DNA from 2 places in the Arthrobacter sp. TWP1-1 genome. Region 2 is predicted to be linked to the other one. Evidence: riboswitches for the same ligand, from Rfam matches in the RefSeq annotation. Region 2 holds a riboswitch; the other holds the start of a gene.
The links. A riboswitch is a leader RNA that binds a small molecule or an ion and turns the genes downstream of it on or off. The one in region 2 is predicted to bind cyclic di-AMP.
Positions count from the first base shown of each region.

Region 1: linked by a shared signal. The riboswitch ahead of ACP7B9_RS09150 (hypothetical protein) and the one ahead of ACP7B9_RS16970 (M23 family metallopeptidase) in region 2 are both predicted to bind cyclic di-AMP.

Region 1 covers NZ_JAFCXC010000004.1:94,746-98,143, forward strand. The annotation lists gene ACP7B9_RS09140 (MFS transporter) at 1-513, opposite strand, end outside; gene ACP7B9_RS09145 (MarR family winged helix-turn-helix transcriptional regulator) at 523-1,038, opposite strand; cyclic di-AMP (ydaO/yuaA leader) riboswitch at 1,239-1,432, shown strand; gene ACP7B9_RS09150 (hypothetical protein) at 1,437-2,189, shown strand; gene ACP7B9_RS09155 (formylglycine-generating enzyme family protein) at 2,205-2,978, shown strand; gene upp (uracil phosphoribosyltransferase) at 3,070-3,398, opposite strand, start outside.
Region 2 covers NZ_JAFCXC010000013.1:26,675-30,072, forward strand. The annotation lists gene serC (phosphoserine transaminase) at 1-650, opposite strand, end outside; gene ACP7B9_RS16965 (metal-dependent transcriptional regulator) at 881-1,576, shown strand; cyclic di-AMP (ydaO/yuaA leader) riboswitch at 1,713-1,940, shown strand; gene ACP7B9_RS16970 (M23 family metallopeptidase) at 2,083-2,754, shown strand; cyclic di-AMP (ydaO/yuaA leader) riboswitch at 2,906-3,104, shown strand; gene ACP7B9_RS16975 (NlpC/P60 family protein) at 3,109-3,398, shown strand, end outside.

The DNA of each region.
Region 1 (3,398 bases), on a different contig from region 2:
TGCCGGCCCCGTACCCACCAGCGCGATAACAAGACCTGCCACACCGGGCCCCGCGAGGCGGGCAAGGTTGAACGAGGCACTGTTAAGCGCGACGGCGTTGGGAACATCCGCTTTCCCGACGACTTCGGAGACAAATGCCTGCCTCGACGGAGCGTCAAAGGCGCTTGCCACGCCCAGCAGGAGAGCCAAAGCATAAACATGCCACAGTTGTACAGACCCGGTGACCACCAAAATTCCCAACAAAAGCGCACAAAAACCCATGGCGGCCTGTGTAATCAGCAGGAGTTTGCGCTTATTGACCCGATCGCCCAGCAGTCCTGCGTAAGGCCCAAGGAACACGATTGGCAGAAATTGCAGCCCCGTAGTGATGCCGGCTGCCGTACCTGAATTGTTAGTTAGGACCGTCAATACCAACCAGTCCTGGGCTACCCGCTGCATCCACGTTCCGATATTGGAGACCAGTGCCCCCGTCACCCAGAGCCTGTAATTGAATACCCGCAACGCCCGGAACATTGAATTCACTTAGGCACTCATCTCCTGCAAGATCAGGGCCGCCTCGTGCAGCGTGGCACGCTGTGCGGGAGTCAGCGCCGCCACGCGCCTCGCCAGCCACTCCGTTCGCTTGGAGCGCGCCCGTAAGAGGGCTGCCGCTCCCGAATCCGTAACGCGCACCAGGACTTGGCGTTTGTCCTGCGGATTTTCTTCCCTGCTGACGAATGCGGCCTCGGCCAGCCCATTGACGATCCGTGTCATGGAAGGTGCTTGAATTTGCTCGCGTGCTGCGAGCTGGCCCACTGTTCGGGGTCCGTCCATGATGGCGGCAAGGACCGAATACTGACCGGGGCTGATCTCCTGCGATGCCGCCTCTGCCCGGAGCCTGCGCGAGGTGCGCATCACCGCGATCCGCAATTCGGCGGCCAATGGGGCAGCGCCGATCCCCCGCGCGGTCTTGCGTGGGGCACCCGGGCCAGGGTCCGTCGTCGAACGTTGCGGGGAAGGGTTACGCGGGGAAGGGTCAGGGGAGAAAGTTTCGGTCATCGTCGCTGCGCTATCTACATCAAAAGTTTCGTATCGTCTGCTCTCAACTCTAGATCGTTAGCATTGCTAAGTAAATGTCGATTCGCTCACCTGCTACAAAGGTTGTTACCAAAATGTGACAATGTTAGACCGTTCGGATAGTCTGACTAAAGTGCTCGCCAACCATTTACGGTTTTTGGCACCGATGGACGGTTCGCCGAGCTCTGCCGCCGCCCATCTCCCTCCACACGCATGGCAGAGACGGGGGACCCACTTTTTACGGGCCCTTCCGCATGGAAGCCCTTGGGGTTAAGCCGACGCAGTGCAGCAGTGTTATCCACTGCCATGCCGAGCGTTGGCCGGATTCTCTAATCCGTTCCCGACAGCTCACCTCGCAGGCGTAGAGAGGCAATCACATCATGACCGCTGCACCGCAGCGCGGCCGTCGCCGCGCAGAATCAGTTCGCCGCCAGTCGATCTTTGGGCTGAGTTCCGCCCGCATCTCCCGTACCGGGACCCATGCCGCCGGTTCCGCATCGTCGGCTGTCACCAAGACCGCAAAGTGCGTGGCCGCCGTGGCCGTGGTTGGTGGGCTCCTGACTGCAGGCGCCATTGCCCAGCAGGTCGGCCACACCACGGATACGAGCCTCGCTAGCCTCGTTTCCGCCGCTGAAACATCTGCGGCCCCTACGTCGATCTCGGCCTCGGATGATGCGACCATCAGTTTCCCCGGTCTCTCCGTCACCTCGGACACGAAGGCTTCGGCGCCTGCTTCGGCCACCACGGATGTCAAGGCCGCTGCCGCTGAGGTCACGCCCGTCGCGACCACGCCAGCACCAACTCCCGCTCCGGCCGTTGCTGTGGATGACCCCGCAGCAGCAAAAGCGTACGCCGCGACACAAGTGAGCGCCCGCGGCTGGGGCGCCGGCGAAATGAGCTGCCTCACCCAGTTGTGGGAACGCGAATCTAACTGGCGCACCAGTGCGTTGAATCCCGACGGCGGAGCTTACGGGATCGTGCAGTCTTTGCCAGCTGAGAAGATGGCCAGCGTTGGCGCTGACTACCTCACCAATTACGAGACCCAGATTACGTGGGGCTTGAACTACATCACGGAGACCTACTCCACACCATGCGGCGCCTGGGCGCACTCAAATGCTGTGAACTGGTACTAACTTTCAAGGAGGGGCATGGTTCGGCAGGAAGTTCTGGGCCTAGTTCCCATCCCCGGCGGCACCATCGCCATGCGAGACGCCCGTTCGGCAGTCACCCGCGATGTGGTGCTGCGCCCGTTTTCTTTGGGCCGGACCCAACTCACCCGGGCTGATTGGTCCGCAGTAATGGACAACGCCGGGACTCCACCTTCGTTGCCTCGCCTGCCTATGCATCCCCTCACATGGTTTGACGCCATCGTGTGGTGCAACGCAGCGTCAAATGTGGCTGGTTTCTCGCCTGCCTATACCGTTGACGGACGTGAGGTCCATTGGGAGGTTGGTTCCGACGGTTACCGACTACCCACCGAGTCCGAGTGGGAGTGGGCTGCCAAAGCAGGAACAACCACCCCGGTCTATGGACCGTTGGCTGACATTGCCTGGACGGCCGCAGATGCTGTCGCGGGGCCGCAGCTCGTTGCCAGCAAGTTAGCGAATAACTACGGCCTCTTCGATATGATCGGCAACGTTTGGGAGTGGTGCTGGGATTATGCGGACACGGCCCGCTACGGCGACTACAGGAGTTTACGCGGAGCCGGCTGGGACGATCCCCACTGGAGCGCACGCGCCTCCGTTCGCCGGGGCAGCGCACCCGATGCCCTCCTTGAAGATGTCGGATTCAGGGTTGCCCGCGGAGCCGTTGGAGTTGCTGGCACCTTGTCCGCGCAGGGCTGGTCGGCCGACGCCGACAAGGAACGCGCGTCCATCAAGGGGCCTCGGCCCGTTGGCTGGACCCCGTTGCGCGGCCTCTAACGTCTTCGCAACGAAAAATGACACCGATTCCGCTTTATGACACCGGGATATCGGTGTCATAAAGCGGAATCGGTGTCATTTACTAAATTCTTTAGTCCACGACGCCGTAGAGGCGGTCGCCGGCGTCGCCAAGACCCGGAACAATGTAGGAGTTCTCGTCGAGACCCTCATCGATGGACGCCAGAACAACGTGAACGTTGTCGCGATCGCCGTGGGCGGCCTCGAGCTTTGCCAGGCCCTCCGGAGCTGCCAGCAGGCAGATGCAGGTGATGTCAGCTGCGCCGCGATCAAAGAGGAACTTGAAGGCCTCGATCAGGGTGCCGCCGGTGGCCAGCATGGGGTCCAGCACGTAGACCTGACGGCCTGTGAGGTCCTCGGGCAGGCGCTCTGCGTAGGTGATGGCTTCGAGGGTTTCCTCGT
Region 2 (3,398 bases):
AGCGCGGCGGGGGAGAAAAGGCCAAGCCACAGGCCGCCGTCGGACGCAAAGTTCTTCTGCGGCGCGAAGTAGTAGACATCGCTCTCGCTCACATCCACGGCCAAGCCGCCGGCAGCAGAGGTGGCATCGATCAGGACCAGCGCACCGTCGTCGGCACCGGCAACGCGCTTGACGGGGGCTGCAACGCCCGTGGACGTCTCGTTCTGCGGCCAGGCGTAAGTGTCGACGCCGGCTTCAGCGACGGCCACCGGGCGGGTGCCGGGGGCTGAGGTGATGATGGAGGAGGCATCCAGGAACGGGGCGTTGTTCGTGGCCGAGGCAAACTTCGAGCCGAACTCACCAAAGGAGAGGTGCTGTGCCTTCTTCTCTACGAGGCCAAAAGCCGCAACATCCCAGAACGCGGTGGAGCCACCAACACCCAGGATGACCTCGTAGTCATCCGGAGCCCCAAAGAACTGCTTCAGGCCGCTGCGGACATCGCCTACGAGGTTCTTCACCGGCGCCTGGCGGTGGGAGGTGCCGAGCAACTTTGAGCCAGCTTCGGAGAGCGCAGCAACCTGTTCGGGGCGGACCTTGGACGGGCCGGCACCAAAGCGGCCATCAACAGGACGCAGGTTGGCGGGAATGGTGAGGGGCGTGGATTCGCTCACGGGTTACTCCAAAAATTAAGCGATGGAAGTTTCATTGGTTGCCAAGGGCTGTTGCCAATTCTGCCGTACATTCCGCCGATAGGGGAAAAGTGTCCGTACGGCAAGAAATATTCCTGGCCGGTGACGGTTTCCAATGGATGGTGTGGTTTCCCGGGATCGCGGCAATCAGGCTAACGTAGAGACTAAAGTCTTTGCACCAAAAACTTGCCCAAAAACAGGAGGATGCTCACGTGGCTGACTTGATCGACACGACCGAGATGTATTTGCGGACCATCCTGGAGTTGGAAGAAGAGAACATTGTTGCCCTGCGCGCCCGCATCGCCGAGCGTCTCCACCATTCAGGGCCCACTGTTTCTCAAACCATCGGACGGATGGAACGTGACGGTCTGGTCATCGTCTCAGGCGACCGCCACCTGGAGCTAACCCCGGCTGGCCGCGATAAGGCTACCCGGGTCATGCGAAAGCACCGACTGGCAGAGCGCCTGCTCTCCGACGTCATCGGCCTGGATTGGGCCTATGTACACGAGGAAGCCTGCCGCTGGGAACACGTCATGAGTGAGCGCGTGGAGCAGCGCCTCTTTGACCTCCTTGGCCATCCAGAAGAGTCCCCGTATGGCAACCCGATCCCTGGGCTCGAGGAGCTCGGAGGGCAAGTTTCCCCGCTCTTTGCTGCGGGATTGGTCACACTTGTCGACGCCATGAGCAGCTACGCTCCGGGTCAGGAAGTTGTCATCCATCGCCTGTCTGAACGTATCCAGGTTGAGCCCGAACTGCTCTTGCAGCTGGATGAAGGTGGACTGCGTCCGGGGGCGCGAATCTCGCTAGAACAAGTGGGAGAGTACATCTCTGTGCGCGTGCCAGGCATCGAAGGAGCGCTGGAGTTGCCTCCGGAAGTTGCCTCCCATGTGTTCGTTTCCATGAGCTAATCACTGCCGACTCGCAGTGATAGGCGGCTATTGACAAGACAGGTAACGGAATTATCACGTTTACCGCTTGTACCGTATAGTAAATATCTAACGCCGTAACCAAAGCGTTACCTTTGTGTGACACCGAACCTTGCCTTCGCACAATGGACTGAAAATAAACAGGCAAGGACGGGGGAACCACTTTTGGTTGGCCAAATGGCCAACCTTGGGGTGAAGCCCAATCTCTATGCATCACGTTGAAGTGACGCTTTCCATGGGAAAGCGCCACCGATTGACGCGTGCCAAGAGAATGGGGCCGGATCGAAAGCTTGACTCTCTGATCCGAATCCGACAGCTAACTTCGCAGGTGATCTATAGAGAGGCAATTAGTGTCAGAGATCAATCAGCGGGGACGCCGTAGGGCGTCATTGCCGGCAACACATGAGCTGTCAGTTCATGCAGGTAGCCGTCGCGAAGCTCTCGCAGCAGAGCGCGCAAGCTCAACCCCCAGTCTTTCCGTAGCTCAGATGCTACGTGCAGGTGTCGCTAGCGGCGCCGGGCAAAAAGTTGGCGTGGCCATGGCCGCCGCCGGCTTGGTGCTGGCGGTAACCCTGCCTTCCACTCAAGCCGTAGAAGCGCCCAGTATTCAGGCTTCCTCGGTCTCCTCAGTGGAGACTATTGTCAGCGCAGCGGCTGATGTTCCCATTACTTTCGCCGCCCCCCAGATCGGCAGCTCCCTTAATCCGGATGGCCAGCTCAAGGAAACGTTGAAGGTTGAAGCCTCCAATGTCACCCCGCAGGCCTCCAAGGGAACCCTTTCAGCCCCGCTGAAAAATCTGGTTCCAAGCTCTCCCTTTGGTGATCGCATTAGCCCCATCACGGGCCAGGTTGACGAACACCACACCGGCCAGGACTTTGCCATCGCCAGCGGCACCGACGTGCTTGCGGCCGCAGGTGGCACCGTGACCTTCTCGGGCTGGCACACCTACGGTGGTGGCAACCGTGTGGTTGTTGACCACGGTAACGGGCTCTCAACGTCCTATAACCACATGAGCAGCAATGCCGTCAAGGTTGGCCAAAAGGTTGAACGTGGCGAATTGGTAGGTTTCAGTGGCTCCACTGGCGCCTCTACCGGCCCTCACTTGCACTTTGAGGTCATCGTCGATGACGAGACCGTCGACCCCCTCGGCTGGCTTTAATTCCTCCACAGCCCACTTTTAGTTACGGATAAGTCACAAGACCGTGACCTGAACGTGACATTGGGAAAAATCTGTTGTAGATTCGTAATCGCGTCAACTTCGAATCAAGTTGGCGCCCATGCGTAGATTGCCTAGCTCTGCCACTGCACATGGTCCGTTCGTATCAATCGTCTGGCAGGGGCGGGGGAACCAATTATCGGTCTGAGCGCAATGCGCGAAGACCTTGGGGTGAAGCCGCGAAGCGTTAGTTCATGCAGAGGAAGAAATTCCTTCGCTGTTCAAATGTGGAGCGGCCGGGTGACTCCCATCCGAATCCGACAGCTTACCTCGCAGGCATTGGGAGAGGAAACCTTCTTGGCTTCAAATATTGCTCTTGGGCGCCACCGCGCCGAGGTTGCTAAGACCAGTCCGATCTCCACCCTCACGAAAGCCGTCAGTTCCAATGTCGGCGGGGTTGGTCGTCAGGCAGCTGTTATCGCAGCGGCATCAGGCTTGGTCTTGACATCCGGCATCGCAGCAAACGCGGCTACTCCCACTGTGGAGCGCGCTTCTGATGGTGCAACTACGCTGAACCTGAACACGGAAGCTGCTTCCGCGATCACCGCAGCGTCCACGGTGAAGATCTCCTTCGCCACCCCCGCAAT